Regions from separate parts of the Paenibacillus sp. FSL H3-0469 genome, predicted to be linked through region 1. Evidence: predicted binding sites of a transcription regulator. Region 1 holds the regulator's gene; the other holds the start of a gene.

Evidence for each region. The regulator CtsR, encoded in region 1, represses protease genes until heat stress. The targets are predictions, from matches to a motif close to ATGGTCAATAAAGGTCAAACA.
Region 2: the regulator CtsR is predicted to act here: its motif matches at 11,324-11,344, upstream of clpP (ATP-dependent Clp endopeptidase proteolytic subunit ClpP).

What each region holds. Positions count from the first base shown of each region.
Region 1 covers NZ_CP150302.1:3,683,366-3,699,237, reverse strand. Annotated here, with positions in the region: gene NSS83_RS16295 (GNAT family N-acetyltransferase) at 1-911, shown strand, start outside; gene NSS83_RS16290 (CtsR family transcriptional regulator) at 1,274-1,735, shown strand; gene NSS83_RS16285 (UvrB/UvrC motif-containing protein) at 1,766-2,290, shown strand; gene NSS83_RS16280 (protein arginine kinase) at 2,319-3,383, shown strand; gene clpC (ATP-dependent protease ATP-binding subunit ClpC) at 3,420-5,888, shown strand; gene radA (DNA repair protein RadA) at 6,106-7,473, shown strand; gene disA (DNA integrity scanning diadenylate cyclase DisA) at 7,487-8,563, shown strand; gene pssA (CDP-diacylglycerol--serine O-phosphatidyltransferase) at 8,628-9,365, shown strand; gene NSS83_RS16255 (hypothetical protein) at 9,535-9,930, opposite strand; gene NSS83_RS16250 (PIN/TRAM domain-containing protein) at 10,141-11,229, shown strand; gene ispD (2-C-methyl-D-erythritol 4-phosphate cytidylyltransferase) at 11,330-12,028, shown strand; gene ispF (2-C-methyl-D-erythritol 2,4-cyclodiphosphate synthase) at 12,025-12,513, shown strand; gene gltX (glutamate--tRNA ligase) at 12,572-14,035, shown strand; gene cysE (serine O-acetyltransferase) at 14,454-15,146, shown strand; gene cysS (cysteine--tRNA ligase) at 15,198-15,872, shown strand, end outside.
Region 2 covers NZ_CP150302.1:4,652,996-4,668,867, forward strand. Annotated here, with positions in the region: gene thiC (phosphomethylpyrimidine synthase ThiC) at 1-1,440, shown strand, start outside; gene NSS83_RS20610 (DUF1858 domain-containing protein) at 1,604-1,831, shown strand; gene NSS83_RS20615 (DUF438 domain-containing protein) at 1,846-3,108, shown strand; gene NSS83_RS20620 (ROK family glucokinase) at 3,281-4,231, shown strand; gene rapZ (RNase adapter RapZ) at 4,277-5,176, shown strand; gene NSS83_RS20630 (YvcK family protein) at 5,234-6,175, shown strand; gene whiA (DNA-binding protein WhiA) at 6,194-7,123, shown strand; gene NSS83_RS20640 (HPr family phosphocarrier protein) at 7,221-7,490, shown strand; gene NSS83_RS20645 (SIMPL domain-containing protein) at 7,639-8,394, shown strand; gene NSS83_RS20650 (DUF4163 domain-containing protein) at 8,668-9,771, shown strand; gene NSS83_RS20655 (GDSL-type esterase/lipase family protein) at 9,926-10,564, shown strand; gene clpP (ATP-dependent Clp endopeptidase proteolytic subunit ClpP) at 10,640-11,236, opposite strand; tRNA gene NSS83_RS20665 (tRNA-Arg) at 11,430-11,504, opposite strand; gene NSS83_RS20670 (sugar-binding domain-containing protein) at 11,797-12,849, shown strand; gene gap (type I glyceraldehyde-3-phosphate dehydrogenase) at 12,966-13,976, shown strand; gene NSS83_RS20680 (phosphoglycerate kinase) at 14,114-15,295, shown strand; gene tpiA (triose-phosphate isomerase) at 15,323-15,872, shown strand, end outside.

The DNA of each region.
Region 1 (15,872 bases):
GGTATGTGGCCCATCTGCTGACCCATGCGCTCCAGACAATGAACGAAGCCGGTCAGACATTGTCCTTTTTGCATCCATTCTTGATTCCCTTTTACCGTAAATTCGGATGGGAGATCTATTGTGAATATAAGAAGTACACTCTTCCGGTAGGGAAGTTCCCGCACAAGAAGGAGATTAAGGGCAGCGTGAAACGCGATACTCCTGATCTTGCAGTATTCCAGCAGCTGTACGGCCAATTCGCCATGAGGTATAACGGGACTCTCCAGCGCACTGAGACCTGGTGGAAGGAAAGTGTGCTTGATGACGATACGCATTCCTGTGTGTTTTATTCAGAGGAGGGTCAACCGGAAGGCTATGTGCTGTATAAAATAGTGCAGCAGGAGCTGGTCATAGATGAGTTCATCTATGGGAACGAGCTTGCCCGCCAGGGCTTGTGGACCTTCCTTGCCAATCATGACTCCATGATAACGGCTGCACAGCTGAAGCTGGTGCCTGCTGACGATATTCTGCCCTTCCTCCTTCCTGATCCGCGGATTGCACAGGAGAATTATCCATACTTCATGGCGCGAATCGTCAATGCTAAGGCTTTTGTGGAGAACGTGACCTTCAATGTGCCGGAGGGTGACCGGGAGCGGGTGCTTTATATTGAAGATAAGCATGCGCCCTGGAACAACGGGTTATGGCGGTGGACGGTGTCGGAGCACGGGGAGGCGACGCTTATCCAGATTCAGGGCGAGCGGTCAGAGGCTGACCTGGAATGCAGTATCGGCACGCTTACTGTGCTGCTGATGGGATACAAACGTCCGCTTCAGGCGGCAAAGTACGGACAATTATCCGGGACTGCTGAGGCGACTGCTTGGCTTGAAGCGCTGATTCCGCAGGCCGAGACGGCATTATTCGATTTTTTCTGACAGCGAACGGCTCTTCTTCTTCCCTTGGAAGCGGAGGAGCTTTCCTATACATAACGCCCCAATTCAGTGAACTAAGCAGGCAACCGGAATACATTACAGCCAAAAAGTAAAAAATAAGAGTAACCCCTTGGAATTCAGTGAGAATATGTTATAATATGAAAAAGTCAAAGAAAGTCAAAGTCAACGCAGGCCGGATAGGATCGTTCTCAGGAATGTAACATTTAGAGAAAAGCGCAGTGCAGAGGCTATTACAGCCGATTCTTATTGCATTGCCCGGGTTAAGTTCTTAAGAGCATGTCACTGGGCGGCAGGCGTTGGCGCAGCACAGATTTAACCAATGCTTACACACTGGAGGATGAGTGATGCGTAATATCTCCGATATTATTGAACAATATCTGAAGAATATTTTGCATGAAAGTCCCGAAGGTACGGTGGAAATTCAGCGCAATGATCTGGCGGACCAGTTCTCCTGTGTCCCGTCACAGATCAATTACGTCATCAGTACACGCTTCACATTGGAAAAGGGATATGTGGTGGAGAGCAAACGGGGCGGGGGCGGATATATCCGGATTCAGCGCTATGAGCTGCCTCAGAATGTGGCCTTATACGCACATCTGAACTCCACGATAGGGAATGATATTGATCAGAATTCTGCCGAAGGGCTGATTTATCAGCTGGAGGAGGCCCGTTTCCTCTCCAAACGTGAAGCGTGTCTGATGCGGTCTGCGGTTTCCCGGGAATGCCTGACGGTTAATCTGCCGTACCGGGATGAGATTCGTGCCAAGCTTATGAAGGCTATGCTAATCTCTTTATTGGGCAAATAATTTGTCAAATGGTAAGGAGGGACACCGCTCATGCTATGCCAGGAATGCGGCGTCAAACCGGCTACACTCCACTTCACGAAGATCGTGAACGGGGAGAAGACGGAATTTCATATTTGCGAAAGCTGTGCGCGGGAGAAGGGTGAACTGATTCCCGGAACTGCGGGAGGCTTCTCAATCCACAGCTTGCTTTCCGGTCTCCTGGATCTGGAAGGCTCGGGCAAGGGCAAATCAGCAGCAGCACAAAGTGTGCAGGGTCTGCATTGTGAAAACTGCGGCATGACCTATTCACAGTTCAGCAAGCTGGGACGGTTCGGCTGCAGCTCCTGCTATAAGTATTTCGACAGTACGCTTGACCCGCTCTTCAGACGGGTGCATGGCAGTACAGCACATGTCGGCAAGCTTCCCAAGCGGGCTGGCGCACAGATTATGTGCAAGCGTCAGATTGACGAGCTGAAGCAGGAATTACAGCAGAGTATTGTGCAGGAGGAGTTCGAGACCGCAGCTGAGCTGAGGGACAGAATCCGCAAGCTTGAAAAAGAATTGCCACAAGAGTAAAGTCTTTGATATATAGGGGGGATCAGGCATGTCAAGTCTCCGGTATACCGAACAAGCACTTAGTGAATGGATGCGCTGCGGCGGCAGTCATTCGGAGATTGTCATCAGCAGCCGTATGCGTATCGCCCGTAATCTGGAGCACCTTCCTTTCCCGCTGCTCGCTACAACAGAGCAGTCGGAGGAGGTGCTGGAGCAGCTTGCCCCTGTATTTCAGGGCGATGCCTCTGCAGATTTCGGCAGCTTTGAACTGCTGAGACTGGATGAGCTGGGTGAGCTGGACAAAAAAGTGCTGGTAGAAAAGCACCTTATCAGTCCTAATCTGGCGGATGATTCCAAAGGCGGGGCAGTCATTCTTAATGATGACGAGTCGGTCAGCATTATGATTAATGAGGAGGATCATCTCCGCATTCAATGTCTGTTCCCTGGACTGCAGGTCAGAGAAGCATGGGTTAGGGCAACCGCCATCGATGATATTTTCGAGGCTGCTGTCAATTACGCCTTCGATGACCGCAGAGGATACTTAACAAGCTGTCCCACCAATGTGGGAACAGGACTTAGAGCATCGGTTATGGTCCATCTGCCAGCCTTGGTGATGACTCATCAGATCAACCGCATTTTATCCGCAGTCAATCAGGTGGGGCTTACCGTTAGAGGGATTTATGGTGAAGGCAGCGAAGCAGTAGGGAATATCTTTCAGATCTCGAACCAGATTACGCTGGGACAGACCGAAAATGAGATTATTGAGAATCTTCACAGCGTAGTCACCCAGATTATAGAGCATGAGCGGAATGCGCGTGAACGCCTGCTGGCGGATTCCGCATTGCGGATTACTGACCGTATCAAGCGCTCTTACGGAATTCTGGCCTATGCTGCTGTGATGGAACTGAAAGAATCGGCACAGCGGCTCTCCGATCTGCGGCTTGGTGTAGATCTGGGGATTCTGGAAGGGCCTTCGATTTCAGTGCTCAATGAGCTGAATGTTAAGACTCAGCCGGGCTTTCTGCAAAAGCTGTTCGGTGACGAGCTGTCGCCTACTGAACGCGATATGTACCGGGCGAAGCTGCTCCGGGAGACACTGGGATCACAACATTAATTATAGATATTTATTATCCGTGGAGGTGCAGGAGATATGATGTTTGGAAGATTTACGGAACGCGCACAAAAGGTGCTGGCGCTGGCGCAGGAAGAAGCCGTACGTTTGGGACACAACAACATTGGGACAGAGCATATTTTACTCGGACTGATTCGTGAAGGAGACGGCATTGCCGCTAAGGCATTGATCGGACTTGGTCTGGGTCTGGAGAAGATACAGGATGAAGTGGAAACGCTGATTGGCAGAGGTCAGGAACAACCGACCAACATCGCTTATACTCCTCGTGCCAAGAAGGTCATCGAGCTGTCCATGGACGAAGCCCGCAAGCTGGGTCACACGTATGTAGGAACAGAGCATATCCTGCTCGGTCTGATCCGCGAGGGAGAAGGCGTAGCAGCCCGTGTGCTGAACAATCTCGGCATCAGCCTGAACAAGGCCCGACAGCAGGTATTGCAGCTCCTGGGCAGCAGTGAAGCGACCTCCAGTCACAGCGGGGCTCCGGCTAATGTCAGCACGCCGACGCTGGACGGACTGGCCCGCGATCTTACGGCATATGCCAAGGACGGTAACCTCGACCCTGTGATCGGCCGCAGCAAGGAAATTGAGCGTGTCATTCAGGTACTCAGCCGCCGGACCAAGAATAATCCGGTATTGATCGGTGAGCCCGGGGTCGGTAAAACGGCGATTGCCGAAGGTCTGGCTCAAAAGATCATCAACAATGAAATTCCGGAGACACTGCGCGACAAACGTGTCATGACCCTCGATATGGGTTCTGTAGTGGCCGGTACGAAATATCGCGGTGAGTTCGAAGACCGCCTCAAAAAAATTATGGATGAGATTCGCCAAGCAGGCAATATCGTGCTCTTCATCGATGAATTGCATACGCTGATCGGAGCAGGCGGTGCGGAAGGCGCGATTGATGCCTCCAACATCCTGAAGCCCGCCCTGGCCCGTGGTGAGCTGCAGTGCATCGGTGCTACAACGCTTGATGAATACCGCAAATATATTGAGAAGGACGCTGCCCTGGAACGCCGCTTCCAGCCGATCACGGTGGATCAGCCTTCTCCTGCAGAAGCTGTTCAGATCCTGTTCGGCCTCCGCGACCGCTATGAAGCCCATCACCGGGTGAAAATTACGGATGAAGCCATTGTGGAAGCTGTCAAGCTGTCGGACCGTTATATTCCAGACCGGTTCCTGCCGGACAAGGCCATTGACCTGATTGATGAAGCGGGCTCCAAGGTAAGACTGAATTCTTACACCATTCCGCCGAATTTGAAGGAACTCGAAATGCGTCTGGATGATATCCGCAAGGAGAAGGATTCCGCAGTCCAGAGCCAGGAGTTCGAGAAGGCTGCTGCACTGCGCGATACTGAGCAGAAGATTCGTGAAGAGCTGGATACTACGAAGAATCAGTGGAAAGAAAAGCAGGGCCGCACCGATTCCCAGGTTACACCTGAGGATATCGCACAGGTGGTTGCCAGCTGGACCGGCATTCCGGTCAGTAAGCTGAAGGAAGAAGAGACGGACCGTCTGCTGAATATGGAAGCTCTGCTGCATGAACGTGTTATCGGCCAGGATGAGGCCGTTAAGGCGGTCAGCCGGGCACTCCGCCGGGCGCGTGCAGGACTGAAGGACCCGAAACGTCCGATGGGCTCCTTCATCTTCCTCGGACCTACCGGGGTTGGTAAAACCGAGCTGGCGCGGGCACTTGCCGAAGCGATGTTCGGTGACGAGAATGCGGTAATCCGCATCGACATGTCCGAGTACATGGAGAAGCATTCCACTTCCCGTCTGGTCGGAGCGCCTCCAGGGTATGTTGGGTATGAAGAAGGCGGACAATTGACAGAGAAGGTGCGCCGCAAGCCTTACTCGGTTGTACTGCTGGATGAGATCGAGAAGGCCCACCCTGAAGTGTTTAACATTCTGCTGCAGGTGCTGGAAGACGGCCGTCTGACCGATTCCAAAGGCCGCGTGGTCGATTTCCGCAATACCCTGATTATCCTGACCTCCAATGTCGGGGCACAGGCGATCAAGAAGAATTCGACGCTTGGCTTCACGGCAGTTCAAGATGCAGGCGCCGATTACACCAATATGAAGGGCAAGGTTATGGAAGAGCTGAAGAAGAGCTTCCGGCCTGAGTTCCTGAACCGGATCGATGAGATCATCGTGTTCCACTCTTTGGAGGAGAAGCATATCGCAGAGATCGTTACCTTGATGTCCGACGAGCTGCGCAAGCGTCTGCGTGAGTATGATGTAGACTTCCTGCTCACCGATGGCGCCAAAGCGTTCCTGGCCAAAGAGGGTTATGATCCGGCCTTCGGTGCCCGTCCGCTCCGCCGGGCGATTCAGAAGCATATCGAAGACCGTCTCTCCGAAGAACTGCTCAAAGGAAACATCAAGAAAGGGGATTCCCTTAACATTGATGAGGTGAACGGCGAACTGGTCGTAACCACCGTTGAAGCACGGGCCGAGGTCTCTCTGGAGAAAACAGTCGAAACTGAATAATTGTTCCGTAAAATGAAACAAAGCTCCCGCTCCTCCGTATAGAGGGGCGGGAGCTTTTTTTGCTTCCGCCCCTCAGGCATACCTAGACACGCCTAAAAGAAGACGCAAATGAAAACTAGATCTTAAGTGTCCTTCCGTTCAGTGTGCAGAAATGGTAAACTTTGAATAAGAGTAAAATATCCGCAATTTTAGCAAGTTCGGACGGTAAGGAGTGCACATGGCTAAACCTAAAACAAAATTTTTCTGTACCGAATGCGGCTATGAATCGCCGAAATGGTTCGGGAAGTGCCCGGGGTGCCAGGAATGGAACTCGATGGTAGAGGAAACGGAAAGCGTCGTCAAAACACAAGGCATGAATGCACCTATTTTTCAGAGTAAAGAAAAGGCGCAATCGATCATAAATATAGAAAGTGACAAGGAGCCGCGTATTCTGACGGGCATCGGAGAGCTTAACCGCGTGCTTGGCGGCGGGATCGTGCCCGGCTCGCTGGTGCTGGTGGGAGGCGATCCCGGAATCGGGAAATCGACACTGCTGCTGCAGACCTCGCATGCCTTGACTACACAAGGGCTGCGCGTGCTGTATATTTCGGGGGAAGAATCTGTGCGGCAGACCAAGCTGCGGGCCGACCGCCTCGGAGCGCTGTCTGCGGAATTGTATGTTCTGTGTGAGACGAATATGGAGAGCATTGAGGAAGCCATTGAGCAGATTCAGCCTCAATTTCTGGTCATTGACTCGATACAGACTGTATTTATGCCGGAAGTAACCAGTGCGCCGGGCAGTGTAGCACAGGTGCGGGAATGTACGACAAGATTCATGCGGATTGCTAAGATCCGGGGAATTGCTACGGTGCTTGTAGGGCATGTAACCAAGGAAGGGGCTATTGCCGGCCCGCGTATGCTGGAGCATATGGTGGATTGTGTCCTTTATTTTGAAGGGGAACGCCATCATACGTACCGTCTGCTGCGGGCGGTGAAGAACCGCTTCGGCTCCACCAACGAGATCGGGATCTTTGAAATGGGGGAAGTCGGGCTGACTGAGGTGGAGAACCCGTCGGAGCTGTTCTTGTCCGAGCGCCCGCTTGGAGTGGCCGGGTCAGCGGTGGTCGCCAGCATGGAGGGCACAAGACCCGTTCTTGTTGAATTGCAGGCGCTGGTTGCTTCGACACATTTCCCTTCGCCCCGCAGAATGTGCACAGGTATGGATCATCAACGGATGGCGCTGATTATTGCTGTACTGGAGAAGCGGATGGGCATGTTCCTGCAGAATCAGGACGCTTACCTCAACGTTGCGGGAGGGGTGAAGCTGGATGAGCCGGCGGTGGATTTGGCTGTCGCCATCAGCATTGCCTCCAGCTTCCGTGATTTTCCGACCAAGCCGTATGATGTGTTTTTCGGGGAGGTAGGGCTTACTGGTGAGGTGAGAGGGGTATCACGCGCAGAGATGCGGGTGAAAGAGGCGGCCAAGCTTGGCTTCCGGCGGGTCATTATGCCCGAGAAGAGTCTGAAAGGATGGAAGCATCCGCAGGATATCCAGATTATAGGCGTCAGCACAGTAGCACAGGCACTAGCGGTCGCGTTAGATTAGGGGGCACAGGGACATGAAAGAATATAATCCATCAGATAATATGAATGATCTGCTTAGAATGGCTGCACCCGGAACACCTTTCCGGGAAGGGCTGGAGAATGTGCTTCGAGCGAAGACCGGGGCACTGATTGTTGTCGGATATAGTCCGGAGGTTATGGAGGTTGTCGATGGCGGCTTCTCCATTAACTGCGATTTTTCACCAAACTATTTATACGAGCTGGCCAAAATGGACGGAGCGATTATTCTGAGCGAGGATCTGAAGCGGATTCTGTACGCCAATACGCAGCTGATCCCGGATTCCTCCATCTCTTCGATCGAGACAGGAATCCGGCACCGGACGGCTGAACGTGTAGCGAAGCAGACCGGCAAGCTCGTCGTTTCCATTTCCCAGCGCCGGAATATTATTACACTGTATCAGGGTTCCATTCGTTACGCGCTCAAGGAAATTGGCGCCATTCTGGCCAAGGCCAACCAGGCGATTCAGACTTTGGAGAAGTACAAAGCCGTGCTGACACAAGGGCTGACCAACCTGTCCGCTTCCGAATATGAAGGGATTGTGACGGTGGCCGAGGTCGTCGGTGTAATCCAGCGCGTGGAGATGGTTCTGAGAATCAAAATGGAAATTAAGCGTTACATCAACGAGCTTGGCAATGAAGGCCGGCTGATCAGTATGCAGATGGAAGAATTGGTTGGAAATACAGAGGAAGAAGCATGGCTGCTGTACAGAGACTATGCCAGAGAAGAGCAGGAGGAGAAGATCCGTGAGATCATTGCCGGGCTGAAGCGCAGCAGCGATGATGAACTGATGGATGACAACCATATTGCCCGTCTGCTGGGCTATTCCTCAACAGCCATTTCCTCCGAAGAAGCTGTGACTCCGCGCGGTTACCGCCTGCTGAACAAGATCCCAAGGCTGCCGAATGTGATCATCCACAATTTGGTGGAACGCTTCGAAATGCTGCCTAACCTGATGACGGCAAGCATAGCTGAGCTTGATGAAGTAGACGGCATTGGCGAGGTTCGCGCACGTAATATTCAGGACGGGCTGAAGCGGCTCCAGAAACAAGTTCTTATTGACAGACAAATGTAAATACCATACAATCACGTAATGTTGCAGTCCCATGCAGTACAAGTAGGAAAATTGAGGTGAAGAAATGATACAAAAATCAATTCCAAGTCTTTTTACGATTGGTAATCTGATGCTTGGAATGTTTGGTATCATGATGGCGTTTGACGGTAAGCTGAGCATGGCCGCTATCATGGTGATTATCGCGATGCTGCTCGATGGGCTGGATGGCCGTATGGCCCGTGCGCTGAAATGTGAAAGTGAATTCGGCAAGGAGCTGGATTCTTTATCTGATGTAGTTTCGTTTGGAGTCGCACCTGCGCTGATTATGTATTTAACAAGTCTGCAGGAGCTGAATCCTGCACTGGGGTGGACGGTCACAGCGATCTTCCCTGTATTCGGAGCCTTGCGTCTGGCCCGGTTCAATGTCCGCCCGGGGATTCCGGGATATTTCGTAGGATTGCCGATTCCTGCTGCGGGTGGTGTTCTGGCCACTCTTGCACTTTTCCATAAGGATGTATCTGCACCATTCATGATTGTGGCTACTCTCCTGCTGTCGTATCTGATGGTCAGCACAGTGAAGTATCCCAATTTCAAGAAGATCGGTTTTCCCAAAAAAGCGGTTATAGGCGCACCTGTAGTTATCGTGATCGCTGTAGCTGTTGCGGTGGTCTTCCCTGAACAGATTGCCAAGCTGATCTTTGGACTGCTGGCGCTGTATGCCTTGTATGGCTTTAGACAGAGCTTAGGATTATTTAAGGTCCGGCGGCAACGCCGCCGCAGAAGACGCGCGGAAGATAAGGTATATCATTCCAAGAACGGTTAGCTCTTCTTCAGAACTTATTTCATTCATAGACCGGTAAGTACAAAAGGCATTGCCTTTCCTGAATATCAGGAGAGTGCAATGCCTTTTTGCTGCCTGCGGGAAGGGAAGTATACGGAATACTGGCCTTCGGAGCTGGCGGAATGGATGAAGGAGAGCACGGACGGTCTGCTCAGGACAAGTTGAACAACCCGAGTGTTGCGCATTTCTGCGATTCCTTGGCGACAACCTCGTCCATGTTGATAGCAAGCAAATTGCAGAGTGCAGACATGTAGAACAGCTCTCGGCCCAGCTCGGAGCCAATGACCTCCCGGCAGTTCTCACACAGCTCTCCTGCCAGATGAGTCCCGGCAAGCTCTTTGGCTTGCTCAAGTCCTAGAGTGGGCTCGAAGACCTGCTTGGTGGCATGCAGCTGAATGCAGCCGCATTCGGTAATGGCTTTGACGACGGCCCGGTTGACGGAAGCACTGCTCTGTCCATTCTTGGACATGACATCCAGAAGACTACGGTGACGGAGCAGCAGTTCGGAGACTTGATCCTGAAAGGCCTGTAAACTTGGTGCGCTCATTTTCCATTCACCCCTGGGTTCGAATTGAGTTCATTATATGCCAGGGCCTCCCTCATTTTCAACCAGGAATAGCAGTTTACGGCAACAGAGTCCAATGGAAATTCCGGGCTTGCAGAAAAAATAACGTTCCCTCGGATTATTGTCCTAAAAATTGGAACATACTGGTGAGGTATAGAGGATTGATGGATGAATAAAAGGAGGTGCGAGGTTATGTGGAAAAAGTTTGTTTTAATACTTGCCGGGTGTTGTGGAGCCTGGTCCGGTTATTCGCTATATCACGCGGCAGAAAGAGGGTTCCCGGTAGGCCTTGGGAAACTGGAGGATAGCTTGCCTATGGAAGGAAGTATTTTGTTTGCGGTGCTGGGTGCCATTATTTTTCTGATTGCGGGGACTTTATGCGCGGAATGGGCAAGTTCAAAGCTGCGGGAGATGGTTGCGTATTGCTCGGGTATCCCGATGAATGAGCTTGCTGCAGGCGCAGCAGGGCTTACGGGAGGTCTGCTGCTGTCTCTGCTGCTGTACCCCGCTATGTCCTGGCTGGGCAAAGCAGGGGAGCTGCTGCAGGTAGCTGCTACGCTTGCTCTGGGTTATATGGGCCTGCGGATCGGGCTGGAAAAGAAGGAGGAGCTGGCTTCGCTCTGGAACACCGGACGCTGGGCACGCGCTGCTGAACCTGAGGAGCGTGGAACTCAGGAGCATAAAATCCTCGATACCAGTGTGATTATTGACGGGCGGATTGCAGACATCTGTAAAACGGGCTTCATCGAAGGCACGATTGTTATTCCTGAGTTCGTACTGGAGGAGCTGCAGCATATTGCGGATTCATCGGATCTGCTGAAGCGTAACCGCGGGCGCAGAGGGCTCGATATTCTAAATAAGATTCAGAAGGAACTGGACGTCAAGGTGCTGATCTATGAAGGGGATTTCGAGGAGATCTCGGAAGTGGACAGCAAGCTGGTCAAGCTGGCGAAAGTACTGCACGGCAAGGTCGTTACCAACGACTTCAACCTTAACAAGGTGTGTGAGCTGCAGGGTGTGTCGGTGCTGAATATTAATGACTTGGCAAATGCAGTGAAGCCGGTGGTTCTGCCGGGCGAAGAGATCATTGTTCAGGTCATTAAGGACGGCAAAGAGCATGGACAAGGCGTAGCCTATCTGGACGATGGCACGATGATTGTGGTGGAGGGCGGCCGGGATTATATCGGCACTACGATGGAGGTTCTGGTGACGAGCGTGCTGCAGACATCGGCAGGACGGATGATTTTTGCCAAACCGAAGCTTCTGGAAAAAGCACAATAAGTTCAGTCAAGGCTTCCGGCAGTGTCCTTTCGGGCTTGGAAATGCCAGCCAAACACGTTATGATGGGAGTATACGTGAAAGAAAGACAGGAGCCGAAAGCATGTCAAACAGTGTTGGCGTCGTTATCGTAGCGGCAGGCAGAGGAACCCGGATGGGAACGGCAGAGAGCAAGCAATATTTGCTGCTGCAGGGCAAGCCGATTATCGTGCATACCCTGGAGGTGTTCCAGCGGCATAAGCTGATCTCCGAGATTGTGCTTGTCACCGGGGAAGCGGGTGTGCAGCGCTGTAAGCAATGGGTACAAGCCTTCAAGCTGGATAAGGTGGTTGCAGTCATTCCCGGAGGGACGGAGCGCCAGCATTCGGTTCGCCGCGGACTGGAGGAACTTAAGACCCATTGGGTCATGGTTCATGACGGGGTACGGCCATTCGTGCAGGATAGTGAGATAGAGGCTTGCTACGAGCGGGCGCAGTCCGCCGGAGCGTCGGTGCTTGCAGTACCGGTTAAGGATACGATTAAGCAGGTAGACAGTGAAGGCAAGGTGCTGTCAACGCCGGACCGGCGAAGTCTGTGGGCGATTCAGACCCCGCAGACTTTTCGTTTGTCCGATCTGCTGTCGGCCTATGAGCAGGCAGAGCGGGACGGTTTTCTTGGTACAGATGATTCCAGTCTGGCGGAACGCAGCGGCATTACCGTGTCAGTTGTAGAAGGCAGCTACAAGAATATTAAGATCACGACGCCGGAGGACCTGGATTTCGCTGAATTCACAGTAAGAAGCAGGGGAGAGGAACACAGATGATTGCTGTAGGACAAGGATTTGACGTACACCAGCTGGTCGAGGGAAGGCCGTGTATTATCGGCGGAGTGACGATTCCTTATGAGAAGGGGCTGCTGGGGCATTCCGATGCGGATGTGCTGCTGCATGCTGTAACCGACGCTATACTGGGAGCACTGGGCCTTGGGGATATCGGCAGACATTTTCCCGATACCGATCCGGCCTTCAAGGATGCAGACAGCTTGAAGCTGCTGGAGCAGGTATGGGCACTTGCGCGTGAGCGCGGATACCGGCTGGGGAATATCGATTCAACTATCATTGCGCAAAAACCGAAGATGGCACCTTATATTCCGCAGATGACGGAGATTATTGCCCGCACGCTGAACGCTGACGTATCGAAGGTGAATGTAAAAGCAACAACGACTGAGCAGCTTGGCTTCGCAGGGCGCGGAGAAGGAATTGCCGCCCAATCTATTGTTTGTCTGCTGCAAGATGTGATATCATCGTGAGATGGCTTTAGCTTAAGGAAATGCCTAATTTTAACCATTATGAAGCGGAGGGAAACCCATGGCGGATCAAGTTCGGGTGCGTTACGCACCGAGCCCTACGGGACATTTACATATCGGAAATGCCAGAACAGCCTTGTTTAATTATCTGTTCGCCCGCAATCTGGGCGGCAAATTCATTATCCGGATTGAAGATACGGATCTTAAACGCAACATTGCAGAAGGGGAAGAGAGCCAGCTGAAGTATCTGAAGTGGCTGGGAATCGATTGGGATGAAAGTGTGGATGTTGGGGGCGAATACGGGCCTTACCGCCAGACTGAGCGTCTGGATCTATACCGTGTCTACTGGCAGGATATGCTGGACCGCGGCCTGGCTTACCGCTGCTATTGCACAGAGGAAGAGCTGGAGGCCGAACGCGAGGAGCAGACGGCACGCGGCGAAACCCCGCGTTATTCCGGCAAACACCGTAACCTGACCGAGGAGCAGCGCCTGGCCTTTGAGGCGGAGGGCCGCGTGGCCAGCATCCGTTTTCTCGTGCCGGAAGACCGCACTTATACCTTCAATGATATCGTAAAAGGCAGCATTTCGTTCAACAGCAAAGAAATGGGCGACTTCGTCATCGTGAAGAAGGACGGTATTCCGACCTATAACTTCGCCGTAGCGGTGGACGACCATCTGATGGCTATCTCCCATGTGCTGCGCGGAGAAGATCATATCTCCAATACCCCGCGCCAGCTCATGATTTATGAGGCACTGGGCTGGGAGGCTCCGCTCTTTGGCCATATGACGCTGATTGTCGGCGATGACCATAAGAAGCTGAGTAAACGGAATGAATCGATCATTCAGTTTATTGAACAGTACGATCAGCTGGGCTACCTGCCGGAAGCTCTGTTCAACTTCATCACCCTGCTGGGCTGGTCGCCTGAGGGAGAAGAAGAGATTTTCACCAAGGAAGAGCTGATCTCGATCTTTACGGCAGACCGCTTGTCGAAAAGCCCGGCAGTGTTCGATACGAACAAGCTGGCGCATCTGAACAATCACTATATCAAGCATGCCGATCCTAAGCGGATTGCGGCACTCGCGATTCCTCATTTGCAGAAGGCGGGCCGTCTGCCTGAGGCGCTCAGTGAGGAGCAGCAGAGCTGGGCGGAGAGCCTGGTTGCGTTGTACCAGGAGCAAATGACAGCCGCATCGGATATTGTCGCGCTCTCCGAGCTATTCTTCCGCAAGTCTTTGGAGCTGGAGACCGAAGCGGCAGGGGTGCTTGCCGAAGCCCAGGTTCCCGAAGTGCTGTCCGCATTTTTGGCCAAAGTGGAGGCTGCCGAAGACTTCAGCGCTCCGCATATGGCTGTTCTGATCAAGGAAGTGCAGAAGGAGACCGGACACAAAGGCAAAGCGCTGTTTATGCCGATTCGTGTCGCTCTTACCGGACAGATGCATGGCCGTGACTTGAATGCAACGATTGCGCTGCTCGGCCGCAGCCGGGTGATAGAACGCCTGAAATCACAAATCAAAGGCGCTTAGAGCAGGGACATACAAGGGGAGAAGACCCTTGTCAGTTCTGTGTCTTTTCGCTAAGATAGAAGAATATTAAGAATAGCTGGGATCAGGAAAAGTAGGCGTATCCGGACAATTGCCAGAGAGAATAACCGCTTAAGGGCGAATGCCCTTGAAGGCTGGGAGTTATTCATTTGTCTGCCGCTGAAAATGCACCTGTGAGCTGCATGGTTGAATGTCCCTGTGCGGGGCTGTAGACTGTGCCGGGCAGTCGCCGTTACAGACACCAAGAGGAACACCGGATATAGGGGCTGCGAAGTTTAACAGCTCTCACGTATTCGAATGTTCAAGCAGAGTGGGACCGCGGTTAAACGTCTCTGCAGCTATCATGCTGCAGGGGCGTTTTTTGTTGAAATATAGCATCTCAGAGAAGAGGAGAGCCGTGATGTTTAAGCATATCAAGTCGGACATTCGGGCAGTATTCGACAATGATCCCGCCGCCCGCAGCAGGTTCGAGGTCGTCTTCACCTACGCCGGGCTTCACGCGATATGGGCACACCGGATGGCCCACTCTTTTTACAAACGCCGCTGGTTTACCTTGGCACGCATGGTCTCGCAGATGAGCCGGTTCATGACGGGAGTGGAGATTCATCCGGGCGCGGTTATCGGCAGCCGGTTGTTTATTGACCACGGAATGGGTATTGTCATTGGTGAGACCTGTGAGATTGGCGATGATGTTATTATCTATCAGGGCGTTACACTTGGGGGAACCGGCAAAGAGAAGGGCAAGCGTCACCCTACCGTCGGCAATAATGTAGTCATCGGCTCTGGTGCCAAAGTACTGGGTTCCTTCCGAATCGGCGATAATTCTAATATCGGCTCTAACGCAGTCGTGCTGCGTGAAGTGCCTAACAACAGTACGGTAGTCGGCAATCCCGGGCGTGTGGTCAAACGTAACGGGGAGCGTGTATCCGACCGGCTGGATCATACCAAGATGCCAGACCCGCTGATTGATTCCCTCAAGTTCCTGCAGAAGGAAATCGAGGAGCTAAGAGAACAGATGGGTGCTGAAGATAAGCAGAAGCAGGAACAGCGGCGGCTCGAAAGCCAGCAATATATCGGCGATTACGAAATTTAAGAGCACCGGCATTTCAGGAATCCGGGGACAATAGAAAGGGTTGGGACAAGAATGGCTTTGCACATTTACAATACAATGACGCGCACGAAGGAAGAATTTGTACCGCAGGAGCCGGATAAGGTGAAGATGTACGTCTGCGGACCCACGGTTTACGGCTATATGCATATCGGGAATGCAAGACCAGTCATCGTTTTTGACATGGTGCGCAACTACCTGGAGGCGCTTGGGAATGAGGTCCGCTATCTGACGAATTTCACCGATGTGGATGATAAAATGATCCGCAAAGCAGAGGAGCTGAACATCACCGTAGCCGAGGTTGCGGAAATGTTCATTGCCGCCTACCAGGAGGATCTGGCGGGGCTTGGCGTGAAGCCGGCGACGTTGAATCCGCGTGTTACGGAGAGCATGGATACGATTATCGAGTTCATTAAGGAGCTTGAAGACAAAGGCTATGCGTATGAGAACGGTGGAGATGTGTATTACCGTACCGGCAAATTTGCCAATTACGGCAAGCTGTCCCGCCAGAATCTGGAGGAGCTGCGCTTCGGTATCCGTGTCGAGGTGGATTCGCGCAAGGAAAACCAGGAGGATTTCGTACTCTGGAAGGCAGCCAAGCCGGGCGAAGTACACTGGTCCAGTCCATGGGGAGAGGGCCGTCCCGGCTGGCATATTGAATGCTCGGCGATGGTGCGCGAATATTTGGGGACGACGATCGACATTCACGGC
Region 2 (15,872 bases), 970 kb from region 1:
GGTGATTCGGAGGAATACACCGGAAGGGCGGTCCGGCCGGAGGATAACGGAATCCGCAGAGAAGGGGCAGCTGCGGAAGCTTGTCCAGGACTGAGCAGGAATCCCCGGCGGGCCTATGCAGGCGGTAATGTGACCCAGCTGCATTATGCAAGGCAAGGGAGCATCACACCGGAAATGGAGTATATTGCGATCCGTGAGAATACCCGGCCGGAGTTCGTAAGGGATGAGGTGGCTGCGGGCCGTGCTATTATTCCGGCCAATATCAATCACCCGGAGAGCGAGCCGATGATTATCGGCCGTAACTTCCTGGTGAAGATCAATGCGAACATCGGAAATTCTGCGGTCACTTCTTCTATAGAAGAGGAAGTGGAGAAGATGCGCTGGGCAACCCGCTGGGGGGCTGACACCATTATGGATCTCTCCACCGGCTCCAAGATCCATACCACCCGGGAGTGGATTATCCGCAATTCTCCTGTGCCGGTCGGTACAGTGCCCTTATACCAGGCGCTGGAGAAGGTGAACGGCATTGCCGAGAACTTAACCTGGGAGCTCTACCGTGACACCCTGATTGAACAGGCAGAGCAGGGGGTGGATTACTTTACTATTCATGCAGGGGTGCTGCGGCGCTATATTCCGCTCACTGCCCGGAGAATGACCGGTATCGTCTCCCGGGGCGGATCGATTATGGCGGCCTGGTGCCTGGCCCATCAGCAGGAGAACTTCCTGTACACACACTTCGAAGACATATGTGAGATTATGAAGACATATGATGTGGCCTTCTCACTGGGGGATGGCCTGCGTCCCGGCTCTATCGCCGATGCCAATGACGAAGCTCAGTTCGCCGAGCTGGAGACGCTGGGAGAACTGACGCTACTAGCCTGGAAGCACGATGTTCAGGTCATGGTCGAAGGTCCGGGGCATGTGCCGCTGCACAAGATTAAGGAGAATATGGACAAGCAGCTTGAGATTTGCCGGGAGGCTCCTTTCTATACGCTCGGGCCGCTGACTACAGATATTGCACCCGGCTATGATCACATCACTTCAGCCATCGGAGCAGCGATGATCGGGGGGCTCGGAACAGCGATGCTGTGCTATGTTACCCCAAAGGAGCATTTAGGCCTGCCTGACAAGAATGATGTGCGCGAAGGCGTCATTACCTATAAAATTGCTGCACATGCCGCAGACCTCGCCAAGGGGCATCCGGGAGCGCAGGACCGGGACAATGCGCTGTCCAAGGCGCGGTTCGAGTTCCGCTGGCGCGACCAGTTCCATCTCTCCCTGGACCCGGAAAGGGCGCTTGCGTATCATGACGAGACCCTTCCGGCGGAGGGGGCGAAGCAGGCGCATTTCTGTTCGATGTGCGGACCTAAGTTCTGCAGCATGCGGATTTCGCATGATATCCGTAATTCCCATAGGGTGGAGAAAATCACTGTAACTTAGCTGCTAATACAGCGGAATCATAATATTCTTAGGCTATCCCCCAAGCTGAGCGGCTTGCGGGGATAGTCTTTTTACAGTTAGTGATTACAATCACAATCCACCCCCGTACCCTATGCTAAGCTGTTACCTGAGAAGGATTCTCATTAGTGAGGTGTGCAAAAGAATGAGCAAACCGTTGAAGCTGGATGAATCGGTCTTTGAGCTGGTAACCAGGCACCCGGAAGTGGTTGAGATCATGGTGGAGCTGGGGTTCCGTGATATTGCGAAGCCTGGAATGCTGCAGACTGCAGGACGATTCATGACCCTGTCCAAAGGAATGAAATTAAAGAAAATAGAGCTGGAAACTGTTCGGCTGGCCTTTCAGCAGCATGGTTTCGAGATTATAGAATAGAAGGGGAGATTACGATGAGCGAACTGATTAATAACCGCGAGGTCGATATTCCGGAACAGACGCGCCGCCAGGCTATGCTGAGAGAAATCATCAAGGAGCTTCATGCAGGCAAAAGTGTGGAAGAGGTCAAGGCGCGTTTTGAAGAGGCGGTAGGTGATGTGACGGTCGCGGAAATCTCCGCCATGGAGCACTCTCTGATGACTGAGGAAGGGATTCCGGTAGAGGAGGTACAGCGCCTCTGCTCTGTGCATACCGCCATCTTCAAAGGCTCGATTGAGCAGATTCACCGGTCCGCGAAGCCTGAGGAGCAGCCGGGCCACCCTGTGCACACCTTCAAGCTGGAGAACCGGGAGATCGAGCGGCTGGTCAACTTCCGGCTCGCGCTGCACAAGGATAAGTTCAAGAAGAACGCTAGCGATGAGATCATCTATAAGCTGCTGGAGGACTTAAGCCTGCTGCTGGATCTCGACAAGCACTACAGCCGCAAGGAGAATCTGCTGTTCCCTTACCTGGAGAAGTACGGTATCTACGGCCCTACCAAAGTGATGTGGGGGGTTGATGACGGCATCCGCAGCATGATTAAGGAAGCCAAGAAGGTACTAAGCAGCTTCAACGGGGAGACGGAGCAGATTGCCGCCTCGCTGGAGGAGATCATCCAGGAAGTCAACGAGATGATCTTCAAGGAAGAGAATATTCTGCTCCCGATGGCGCTGGATAAGCTGACTGAGGATGAGTGGGTCCGGATCGCCCGCGAGAGTGATGAGATCGGCTTCTGCCTGGCCGCACCGGAGCAGGTGTGGGTACCGGAACGTGCGGCTGAACCGGAAGGTGCAGAGGTGCCGGCGGCAGAGGGAGAAGGACTGTCCCCGCAAGGCTTCATCCGGTTTGAGACCGGGCTGCTCTCGCTCCACCAGCTCGAGACGCTGATGAATCATCTGCCGGTGGATCTCACCTTTATCGATGAGAACGATGTCGTCCGCTACTTCTCGCATGGCAAGGAACGGATCTTCGCCCGGACGAAGGCGGTCATCGGCCGCACGGTGCAGAACTGCCATCCGCCGCAAAGCGTGCATGTCGTGGAGAAGCTGCTGGCTGACTTCAAGGCCGGGGTGAAGGATGCCGAGGACTTCTGGATCAACATCAAGGATAAATTCATCTATATCCGTTATTTCGCCGTGCGGGATGCAGACGGCCGTTATATGGGGACACTGGAATTCACTCAGAATATCGCACCGATCCGTGCCCTTGAGGGCCAGAAGCGGATTTTGTCGGAATAGCATATTTATTATAGAAGAAACATTTGGACTTTCACGCGGGTAGCGGCGCCTGAGAGTCTTTTTGCTACGCCGTGACCCGGGTGTATCGCCTTTCCTTGACCGCAGGGGAGGCTTCTATTATAGTGGGTACGTAGGATTAACTATTTTAGCATAGAAAAAGGTGGCTTGTAACATGTCTGAACATATCTACGTTGGCGTGGATTTAGGTGGTACCACGATTAAGGTTGGAATCTGTAATGCCGAGGGAAGCCTGCTGCACACTTACGAAGGTCCGACAGGGACTGCGGATGGCGTTGATGCTGTCATCGATAATATCGAGAAGTATGTACGCCAGATAGTGGAGGACTCTCCGTACTCCTGGGACCAGCTGGCTGGTGTGGGTGCGGGACTGGCCGGATTTACGAATATTCGTGAAGGTATCATCATCCTTGCGCCCAACATAGGATTTAGAGATGTGCCGATCCGCTCCATTCTGGAGGGTCGTCTGAACAAGCCAGTCAAAATAGACAATGATGCCAACGTGGCAGCACTGGGTGAAGCCTGGAGCGGGGCAGGGCGCGGCATAGAGAATTGCGTCTGCTATACGCTCGGCACGGGTGTCGGCGGCGGTATTATTATTAATGGTAAAGTGTATCAGGGCTTTGCCGGCCTGGCCGGTGAGCTGGGACATATCTCCGTGGTGCCCGATCTGGAAGCGATCCAGTGCGGCTGCGGGAACATGGGCTGTTTGGAAACCGTTTCCTCAGCGACAGGCATTATCCGTATGGCCAACGATGCTGTAGCACGCGGTGACCGGACCTCCCTGTCTACCGTTGAAAAAATCGCTGCGAAGGAAGTATTCGATGCCGCTAAGGCAGGCGATGAGGCTGCGCTGCGGATTGTGAACCGGGCGGCCTTCTACCTGGGCAAATCGATGGCTTCCGTCGCAGCGGTTCTGAACCCTGAAGTATTTATCGTCGGGGGCGGAGTCTCCAAAGCAGGAGATATTCTGTTCGATGAAGTCCGCCGGGTGTTCGCTAAGCTGGCACCAGCCCCTCTGCAGACCGGTGTTACGATTGTACCTGCAGCACTTGGCAATGACGCCGGTATTATTGGTGCGGCAGGTCTGCTCCTGCGTTCTTAAAAGACCGGAATTATTCATATACTAAACATAGGGAGGGATGCTGTAATGACCGACCTCGAGCAAACCCTGCCCGCCCATGCCACCCTGATTATCATTACAGGCATGTCGGGTGCGGGCAAGACGATTGCCGTGCAGAGCCTGGAGGATCTGGGATTCTTCTGCGTGGATAATCTTCCGCCTGTGCTCATCCCGAAATTCGCAGAGCTGATTGAGCAGTCCAAGGGTAAAATCGCGAAGGTGGCGCTGGTCATCGACCTCAGGGGGCGGGAATTCTTCACCGCCCTGTCGGAGTCTTTGGCCTACATCAAGGACGAGTCAACGATCGGGTGTGAGATCCTTTTCCTGGACGCCACAGATTCAGTGCTTGTACAGCGTTACAAGGAGAGCCGGAGGCATCATCCGCTTGCTCCCAAGGGCATGCCGCTGGACGGCATCCGCATGGAGCGCCAGATGCTGGAGGAGCTGAAGAACTCAGCTACCCTGTGTCTGGATACCAGCAGCATGAAGCCGGTCCAGCTCAAAGAAAAAATAGTGTCACGCTTCTCCCATCTGGGGAAAAGCACCCTCTCGGTTAACATTACTTCTTTTGGATTCAAGTATGGGATTCCGATTGATGCTGACTTGGTGTTCGACGTCCGCTTCTTGCCTAATCCGCATTATGTGGACCAGCTGCGGCCCAAGACAGGCCAAGACAACGAGGTGTACGACTACGTAATGAAATGGCCTGAAACGCAAGAATTCCTGACCAAGCTGCTAGATATGCTTCAATTCCTTATTCCGCAATACCGCAAGGAAGGCAAATCACAGATTATTATCGGTATCGGCTGTACGGGCGGCAAACACCGTTCGGTAGCCATCTCCGAATATCTGGGCAAAATGCTGGGGGTTAGCGAGACGGAGCTGGTAGCAGTCAGCCATAGGGACTCCGAACGTGACCGGCATTGATGAGAGAAGGGATAATTAGTGGCTGAAGAACAAGGACAGCGTCCGAAGATTGTCGTAATGGGCGGCGGAACCGGACTCTCCGTAATGCTACGGGGGTTGAAAGAGAAGCCGCTGGATATCACGGCGATCGTAACTGTCGCAGATGACGGGGGAAGCTCCGGGATTCTGCGCAGTGAGCTGCAGATGCCGCCGCCCGGAGATATCCGCAACGTACTTACAGCTATGGCTGACGTTGAGCCTCTGATGGCGCAGATTATGAAGTACCGCTTCAGCAGCGGAGAAGGCTTAGCCGGACATAGCCTGGGCAATCTGATTCTGGCTGCACTGACCGATATCTCGGGGGACTTCGTTACAGCAGTCCGGGAGCTGAGCCGTCTGTTCGCCGTTCGCGGCCGGGTGCTGCCTGCGGCCGGAGAAGCGGTAATCCTGCATGCCGAGATGGCGGACGGGACGCTGATTACCGGAGAGTCCAAAATCCCGGAGGCAGGCGGCGTCATTAAGCGCGTGTTCCTGGAGCCTGTGGATGTAGAGCCGCTGCCGGAGGCGCTGGAGGCCATCCGCAACGCAGATGCTATTCTGCTTGGTCCGGGCAGTCTGTATACCAGCATTTTGCCGAATCTGCTGGTGCCTAAGCTGGCGGAAGCCGTGGTGGCTTCAGAGGCCATTAAGATTTTTGTATGCAATGTAATGACTCAGCCGGGTGAGACGGATAATTACACAGTAAATGACCATCTACAGGCCGTATATGACCATATCGGGCTGCATCTGTTCGATTATGTAATCGTCAATGACGGGGAGATCCCGGAGCAGGTGCAGATCAAATACGCCGAGAAGGGCGCCCGTCCGGTACAGCTTGACCGTGAGGCTGTAGACGGCAACGGGTATAAGGTGATTGCCGACAAGCTGGTATTATTTAAAACCTATTTGCGGCATGATACAGATAAGCTCAGTCACCATATTTTCCAGCTGGTGAAGGATTGGATTGACAGAAAGAGTTAAATGAAAGAGGTGAGCCCCTTGTCTTTTGCGGCCCTTACCAAAAAAGAGCTGACGATGGTCGAGAGCCCGCCCTGCTGCGAGAAAGCGGAAATGTCAGCGCTGATCCGAATGAACGGTTCGGTGCAGCTTTCGAGCAAAAAGGTGGTTCTCGACATTTCGACGGAGAACGCCGCGATTGCAAGGCGGGTATATTCTTTGCTTAAGAAATATTACCAGGTCCATATCGAGCTGCTCGTGCGTAAAAAAATGCGTTTGAAGAAGAATAACGTCTATATTGTAAGAATCCCGAACCAGGTCCAGGAGATCCTGAAGGATCTGCGGATTGTCTCTGAAGGCTTTATTTTCACAGATGGGATTGATGAGGAGATTGTCGGCAAGAATTGCTGCAAGCGCGCCTATCTGCGCGGGGCCTTCATGGCCGGCGGTTCGGTTAATAACCCGGAGGGCTCTTCGTACCACTTGGAAATCGCTTCCATGTATGAGGAGCACTGCAAGGCGCTCGTTGAGCTGGCTGGTGAATTTCACCTGAATGCCCGCTGCATAGAACGCAAAAAAGGCTTCATCCTATACATCAAGGAAGGCGAGAAGATCATCGAGTTCCTCAGTCTGATCGGCGCTCATCAGGCGCTGTTCAAATTCGAGGATGTGCGGATCATGCGCGATATGCGCAACTCGGTCAACCGGATTGTGAACTGCGAAACGGCCAATCTGAACAAGACGATCAGTGCGGCAGTACGCCAGATTGAGAACATCAAGCTGCTGCAGCGCGAGGTGGGTCTGGAAAGTTTGCCGGATAAGCTGCGGGAGGTTGCCGAGATCAGACTGGCTCACCCCGATATTAACCTCAAGGAAGTCGGAGATATGCTGGGCGGGACGGTCAGTAAATCGGGTGTGAACCACCGTTTGCGCAAAATTGATGAGCTGGCGGACAAGGTCCGCGGCGGCTGATTATTTTTTTTCTAGTGCGGTATGCGTTATAATGATATAATATTATAAAATTAATGTGAAATTTTTGGGCAGATCTCAAATAGGGGGTAAGCGTTTCATGACAAAGCACCCGGTAGTTGTTCGGTTGAAGACGGGGCTCCATGCTCGGCCGGCAGCATTGTTTGTGCAAGAAGCTAATAAGTTTTCGTCGGAGATTTTCGTGGAAAAAGACGATAAAAAAGTGAACGCCAAGAGTATCATGGGCATTATGAGCCTTGCGATCAGTTCCGGTACGGAGATTCATATCAGCGCAGACGGTGCAGACGCGGAACAGGCTGTAACCGCTTTGACCAGTCTGGTAAGCAAGGAAGAGCTCGAGAATCAATAAATGCAATATGGTCTTACCAAAAGCCCTTAGGGGCTTTTTTTCATACCGGAATAAAAAATAAATATTGTACATTGCTCATGCAACTTTTACCATGCTGTCCCGTCTAGAGGGTACTAACACTTAAACGAATCGAAAGGGGATGGCAAGCATGAGAAAATGGGGTAAATCAATTGGAGCAGTATTGCTGGCAGGGAGCTTGATGATTGGAGGAATGGGGTTGAGCGGAGTGCTGAAGGGACCTGAAAAGGCTTACGCCGACGAGGTGCAGAAGAACATTGTGAGCGTTGTGGGCAAAGGTGAGCTGTCGATTAAGCCGGATATCGCTTATCTCTCCATCGGGGTGAGCACTACAGCGGATACTGCACAGGAGGCACAGAAGGGTACAGCGGCGAAAATCTCCAAGCTGACGGCATTGTTCAAAAGCACTTGGGGGATAGCCGACAAAGACATCCAGAGCAGCCAGTTCAACGTACAGCCTAATTACACCTACACGGAGAAGGACGGCCAGAAGGTCAAAGGCTATAATGCCCAGCACACTCTGGAGGTATCGTACCGTGATCTGACGAAGGTTGGGCAACTTTTGGACGCAGCCTCTGCGGCCGGGGCGAACAACATCGGCAATGTGCGGTTTGCCATTGAAGATCCCTCTGCCTTCGAAGCACAGGTGATCGAGAAGGCTATGCAGAATGCAGACGTCAAAGCAGCAGCCATAGCCAAAGCGGCGAAACGAGGAGTGGGCCAGGTGGTTACGGTGATTCAGAGCGATGACGGCAATCATCCGGTGGTCTACGCTGAAGCGGCCTCTATGCAGAAGATGTCCATGGATAACAATGCCGGCAGCTCTGTTGAACCCGGTCAGGTCAAAGTCACTACCCAATTAAATGTAACGTATGAACTGAAATAAACGTTTCGCATGAGGCGCTTGCTCTGCTGTTGTAGCGGAGCAGGCGCTTTTATATGACTATATGGATGTATATATATGCACACATGCGCTATCGAAAGCTCTCAATTTGTTTAAATTGAGGTAACAGGATCTTTAGATAATCATGGCAAACCTTAAGAAACTGTAAAGCGGATTGTAACAACCCCGGCACGTTCTTTTACTATAATAGGAACAGTGATAACGAGGAACACACATCATGAATAAACATACCACCAGGTGGAAGGAGAAATTACAATGAATATGAACTCACAGAAATACATTCGCAGATGGGGGGCAGGAATGCTCGCAGCCGGAATCCTGCTGGGTGGAACAGGAATACTCCAAGCGGGCATTACTGAGGCTGCTCCGGCAGCCGCTCAGGTCAAAGCCAAATCCTCCTCGGTAGTGCTGAAGGTTAACGGTAAAAGTACAGCCCAGACAGGGCTTCTCCAGGAAGGAAAGGTATGGGTTCCGGTAACCTTCCTGCGCGATGCGCTGGGGATGCCGCTCTCTTATGATAAAGCAGTGAAGACCTATACGATTGGTAGCGGTGCTGCGCAAATGAAGTTGGCGAACATGGATTACGGCATTATGATTAGTGTGAACAACTATTATATCGGCGAATATCAGGGCAAACAACTGAACAACCGGCTGTACGTTCCCTCCCAACTGATTAACGATTACCTGGGCTATAAGGTGGACGGGAACACGGCAGCAGGTCAGCTGAATCTGACGAAAAGAACGCAGAATGCGATCACCATCAAGACTGTGAGCTATGTGAAGGATCATAAGGATGCGCCTGTCCGGCTGGATTATCCGCAGGTCAGCGGCTTGGCAAGTGCAGAGGCAGAGAAGGCAATCAATGATACGATTAAGCAGACTGTCTTGAGCTTTGCGAAAAGCGCTGAAGATCAGATCAACAATAAAGCGAAGGATGACCGGCCGTACGAATTTGAAGGCGGCTATGTAGTCACTTATAATCAGGATGGCGTACTCAGTCTGGTGACTAATCAGTACGAATATACCGGCGGTGCTCACGGGATGACTTACCGCAATGCGTTCACCTTCTCGCTCAAAGACGGCAAGCGTCTGCTGCTGGGCGATTTGTTCGGGGCCAATCCCAATTACAAGAAGCAGCTCAATGCCAAGCTGACCAAGGAGCTTAAGGCTAACGGAGGCTATCTGGGCGGGTTCAATGGTCTGAATACGGAGAAGTATTTCTATTTAAAAGAAGGTAAAGCCGTGCTCTTCTTCCAGTTGTACGATTACACGGCATATGCTGAAGGCTTCCCGGAATTCACCTTCAGCTTCAAGGAACTCCTGCCGGACGGAAGCAGTCCGTTCGCAGCGCTTAAATAATAGATCTTCATAAGAATGCCCTTGTGCCTCCTCCGGGAGATGCAGGGGCATTCTTCATGTGCAGGGCCTAATCAGCCTGCCCTGCCGTTACCACTTCACCCGGATAGTCATAAGCTATAGAAGGCAAGCAGCTTATAACGGGGAGGAAAAGGTTATGGTCTATGCTTATACAGCAATCGGGGATTCACTTACAACCGGCTTCGGGGCACTGCCCGGTAACGGCTTCGTCCCCGTCTACCGGCGGATTGCGGAAGGGAGGCTGGGCACGCCGGTGGTGCCGGCCAATCTTGGTGTCAACGGTCTGACCACCGGGGGGCTGAAGCAACGGCTGAGGAGCTCCAATGTCTACCGGACAGCGGTGAAGGATGCGCAGATCATTACGCTGTCGATTGGCGGCAATGACTTGATTAAGGCAGCCCGGGCAGCCGGGCCCCGGCCCGGTGAATTCCAGGGCTTGCTGCAGCAGGCGCTTAGGGATTGCAAGCGTAACTACAGCGACATCATGGGTAGCCTGACACAGCTCAAAGCAGGTTCCCGCAGCCCCTATATCCTCCGGGTGGTCGGCCTTTATAACCCATATCCCCAGGTGGATGAAGCAACAGATTGGGTGCGGGAGTTCAACCGCTATGCCGCAGGCTACAGCAGTAATAATGTTGGGTTTGCTTCGATATATCATGAATTTGCCGGTAATGAGCGGGGGCTGCTGTTCCTGGACCATATTCACCCGAACGGCAGAGGCTACCGCGTAATTGCTGGCAAGCTTGATGCCCTGGGGTACGGAGGCTTGAGGTAGGCATGAAGAAAGAGGCTGTAACATGACCGGACCGGTCTGTTACAGCCTCTTCGTGTATGCATTGGAGCAGCTTACTTATACGCCTGTCGGCAGGGTCTTCTCAATTACCTTGTCGACGATGCCGTATTCGGCAGCGTCTGCAGCGCTCATGAAGTAGTCGCGGTCGGTATCCTTCTCGATCTTCTCCAGCGGCTGGCCTGTACGCTCGGACAAGATGCGGTTCAGCTTCTCACGCAGCTTGATGATGCGGCGGGCGCGGATCTCGATATCTGAAGCCTGGCCCTGGGCACCGCCTAGCGGCTGGTGAATCATGATTTCACTGTTCGGCAGGGCGAAGCGCTTGCCCTTGGCACCGGCGTTCAGCAGGAACGCTCCCATGGAAGCGGCCATACCTACACAGATGGTGGATACATCCGGTTTAATGTATTGCATTGTATCGAAGATTGCCATACCCGCTGTAATGGAACCGCCTGGGCTGTTCACATACAGGTGAATATCCTTATCCGGGTCCTCGGCAGCCAGGAAGAGCATTTGTGCGATGATCGAATTGGCTACCACGTCATTAACCTCCGTTCCAAGGAAAATGATGCGGTCCTTCAGCAGGCGGGAATAGATGTCATAAGCGCGCTCACCGCGGTTGCTCTGTTCTACTACCATAGGAATATAACTCACGTGGAAAACCTCCTTGAAATTGGTGCTTCGAATGTGTTCATTTTTTACTGTTACCGTATTAACCACATGATAAACAAATTCAAACAAAAAGTCAAAGAAAGTCAAACTTACTTTCAAAAAAAAGAGCCCTCAAGCGGCTCATTGGTTAAATATAATATAATCGGTACTAAATTATGTACAATCTTGAAAATAATGGCGCGCCCGCCAAGAATCGAACTTGGATCTCAGGCTTCGGAGGCCTACGTCATATCCATTGGACCACGGGCGCAACAGAAATTATTATAATATACTTCTCGGATAAAAGCAATGCGTATTAGGCATCCTGCGCAAAAATAGTTTTCTCTGCCTCCATTAATAGAGCCGGAAATGCGCCTCCTGCCAGTGGGCTGCCGAACAAGCCCATGTATAAGATGAAAGCGGGCTGAGAATTATAGTCTCGGAACACTTGCACTTGGCGTCAGTTTTGGGTAGAATATGGGTGGGACTTAAAAAGTTAACCCGGGACATTTTGAGACCACGAACAAGGGATAAGAGAAAGACGAAGTTGCAGGAGTGAAAGCATGCGTAATCTATTGGAAATCCAAAAGCAGCTTCTGCCTGATCTCATGGAAACCCTTAAGAGACGGTATACGATTCTACATCAGATCATGCTGTCCGATATTATTGGGCGCAGGACGTTAGCCGCATCGCTTGATATGACCGAGCGGGTGCTGCGCGCCGAGACGGATCTTCTGAAATCGCAGGGGCTCATTGAGATCGAGAGCGTCGGTATGCGCATTAGCGATGCCGGTCGCAGACTGCTTGACCTGCTGGAGCCGGTCGCCAAGAGCCTATTCGGCCTGGATGATCTGGAAGAGAAAATTCGTACAACGTACGGTCTCACCAAAGTAATTGTGGTACCTGGCGATTGTGAGACATCGCCGTTCACCAAGCGTGAGCTGGGGCGCGCAGGCTCCAAGGCACTGCTCAGCGTACTGCGCAGTGACGATACGATTGCCGTCACAGGCGGATCAACACTGGCCGAGATGGCCGATCAGCTGACCCCGCCGCTATCCCTTTCCTATAAGAACGCCTGGGTTGTTCCGGCGCGTGGAGGACTGGGAGAGAGCATGGAGATACAGGCCAACACCATTGCTTCAACCATGGCCAAACGGATTGGCGCCAATTACCGTCTGCTGCATGTGCCCGATCTGCTTAGCGGAGACGCATATGAGTCGCTTGCGCAGGACTCCAATATTGGAGAGATTGTACAAATTATCCGCAGATCGCGTATTATTGTACATGGAATAGGCGACGCCATTGAAATGACCCACCGCCGCAAGCTGGACTCCGGGACGATCTCAGAGATTCAGAGCGAGGGAGCCGTAGCCGAGTCATTCGGATACTATTTCAATGAGAATGGCGAAGTGGTTCATACGATGCGGACCATGGGGCTGCGCCTGGAAGACATTATCCGTACGGAAGTCGTTATCGGTATTGCCGGCGGCAAACGCAAGGCTAAGGCCATTCATGCGATGCTGCGGTTCGGGCAAGAGGATATTCTCGTGATCGACGAGGCGGCGGCTGTTGAAATCGGCAAGGAAATCGACACACAGCTACAAAAGGCCCTATAGATTCCATTAAATGGGGCGCGCGCAAAGGGTTTATGCATTATACTTAACATTGTTGTCTTGACGAGCCTCACGGCCTGTCTTGAATAAATAAAACGAACTCTAGGAGGAACTATTCAATGAGTGTAAAAGTTGGTATTAACGGTTTTGGACGTATTGGACGCCTTGCATTCCGCCGTATTCAAAATGTAGAAGGTATCGAAGTGGTAGCAATCAATGACTTGACTGACGCTAAGATGCTTGCTCATTTGCTTAAATATGATACAACTCAAGGTAAATTCCAAGGCGATGTTGAAGTGCATGACGGCTTCTTCAAAGTTAACGGTAAAGATGTTAAGGTTCTGGCGAACCGCAACCCTGAAGAGCTTCCTTGGGGAGAGCTTGGCGTTGATATCGTTCTGGAATGTACTGGTTTCTTCACAACTAAAGAAGCTGCTGAGAAGCACCTGAAAGGCGGAGCTAAGAAAGTAGTTATTTCCGCTCCTGCTACAGGCGACATGAAAACTGTTGTGTACAACGTTAACGATGACATCCTTGACGGTTCCGAAACAGTAATCTCCGGTGCATCTTGCACAACGAACTGCCTGGCTCCTATGGCCAAAGTTCTGAACGACAAGTTCGGTATCATCGAAGGCCTGATGACTACTATCCACGCTTACACAGGTGACCAGAATACTCTTGATGCTCCACACGCAAAAGGCGACTTCAGACGCGCCCGCGCTGCTGCTGAGAACATCATCCCTAACACTACCGGTGCAGCTAAAGCCATCGGCCTGGTTATTCCAGAACTGAAGGGCAAACTTGACGGTGCAGCACAACGTGTGCCTGTAGCTACAGGTTCCCTGACTGAGCTGGTTACTGTTCTGGATAAGAGCGTAACCGTTGAAGAAATCAATGCAGCCATGAAAGAAGCTTCTGACCCAGAAACTTACGGCTACACTGAAGATGAAATCGTATCTTCTGACATCAAGGGTATGACTTTCGGTTCCCTGTTCGATGCAACTCAGACTAAAGTACTGACTGTTGGCGACAAACAGCTGGTTAAAACTGTTGCTTGGTATGACAATGAAATGTCCTACACTGCACAGCTGGTTCGTACTTTGGAGAAATTCGCTAAGCTTGCTAAATAAGACCGATTTCATATAAGCAGTACAATAGAGCGGAAACAAGGAAAGTCTGTTTCCGCTCTTTCTAAATGAACTGAACTGGATTCGTTTGAAATGGCTTCGTGAAGGAACCAATTTTGGGTGTGGAGGAAATGTTAATCATGAACAAAAAAAGTGTCCGTGATGTAGAAGTAAAAGGCAAACGCGTATTCGTGCGTGTAGATTTCAATGTGCCAGTGGAAGACGGCAAGATCACTGATGATACCCGTATCCGCGAAACCCTTCCAACAATTAAATACCTGATTGAGAACGGTGCAAAGGTCATTCTGGCCAGCCATATGGGCCGTCCTAAAGGCGAATTCGTTGATTCCATGCGGTTGACTTCCGCTGCAGTCCGTTTGTCTGAATTGCTCGGCAAACCGGTAGCCAAGGCTGATGAGGCCATTGGCGAAGCGGTAAAAGCAAAAATCGCTGAACTGAACGATGGCGATGTGCTTGTGCTTGAGAATGTCCGTTTCTACAAAGGTGAAGAGAAGAATGATCCTGAACTGGCTAAGCAGTTCGCTGAACTGGCTGACCTGTTCGTCAATGACGCATTCGGCGCAGCTCACCGTGCCCATGCTTCGACAGAAGGAATCGCTCACTTCCTGCCTGCAGTATCCGGTCTTCTGATGGAGAAGGAATTGTCCGTTCTCGGCAAGGCACTTTCTAACCCGGAACGTCCTTTCACTGCCATCATCGGCGGTTCCAAGGTGAAAGACAAGATTGACGTTATCGACAACCTGCTGAATCTGGCTGACAATGTACTGATTGGCGGCGGCCTCTCGTACACGTTCACCAAGGCTCAAGGTTACGAAATCGGTAAATCCCTGGTAGACAACGACAAGATTGATGCAGCACTTGGATTCATTGAGAAGGCCAAGAAGCTGGGCAAGAACTTCGTGCTTCCGGTTGACGTTGTAGTCGCTGACAAGTTCGGTGCAGATGCCAACACCAAGATTGTAGATGCAACCGAGATTCCTGCAGACTGGGAAGGTCTGGACATTGGTCCTAAGACTCGTGAAATCTATGCCGATATTATCAAAAACTCCAAGCTGGTTGTATGGAATGGACCGATGGGCGTATTTGAAATCGACATCTTCGCTGAAGGTACAAAGGCTGTAGCTCAGGCTTGCGCTACTACCGAAGGCTACACTGTTATTGGCGGCGGTGATTCCGCAGCAGCTGCTGAGAAATTCCACCTCGCAGACCAGATGGATCACATCTCCACTGGCGGCGGCGCATCGCTCGAGTTCATGGAAGGCAAGGCTCTTCCAGGTGTAGAAGCACTGAACGACAAGTAATACCGAAGAGGGAGGCAATACATCATTATGAGTAGAACACCTATTATTGCAGGCAACTGGAAAATGTTCAAAACCGTTCCGGAAGCCGAAGGCTTCATCGCTGAAATCAAAGGCCAGGCGGAAGTGGCAGGCGTAGAGACTGTTATCTGCGCGCCATTCACTAACCTGCCTGCACTGGTTGCAGCAGTACAAGGCACCACCATCAAAATTGGTGCACAGAACCTGCATTTCGAAGATAACGGCGCTTATACAGGTGAGATCAGCGGCGTAATGCTGAAGGACCTTGGTGTAGAGTATGTTATTATCGGACACTCCGAACGCCGTGCTTATTTCGGTGAGACGGACGAAATCGTCAACAAAAAAATGCATGCGGCCTTCCGTCACGGCATTACTCCAATTGTCTGTGTAGGCGAAAAGCTTGAAGAGCGTGAAGCTGACCAGACTAAGGACGTATGTAAGGTTCAGACTGAAGCAGCATTTGCCGGTCTTAGCGCAGAGCAGGCAGCAAGTGTGGTTATCGCTTATGAGCCAATCTGGGCCATTGGTACAGGTAAATCCTCCACTTCCCAGGATGCCA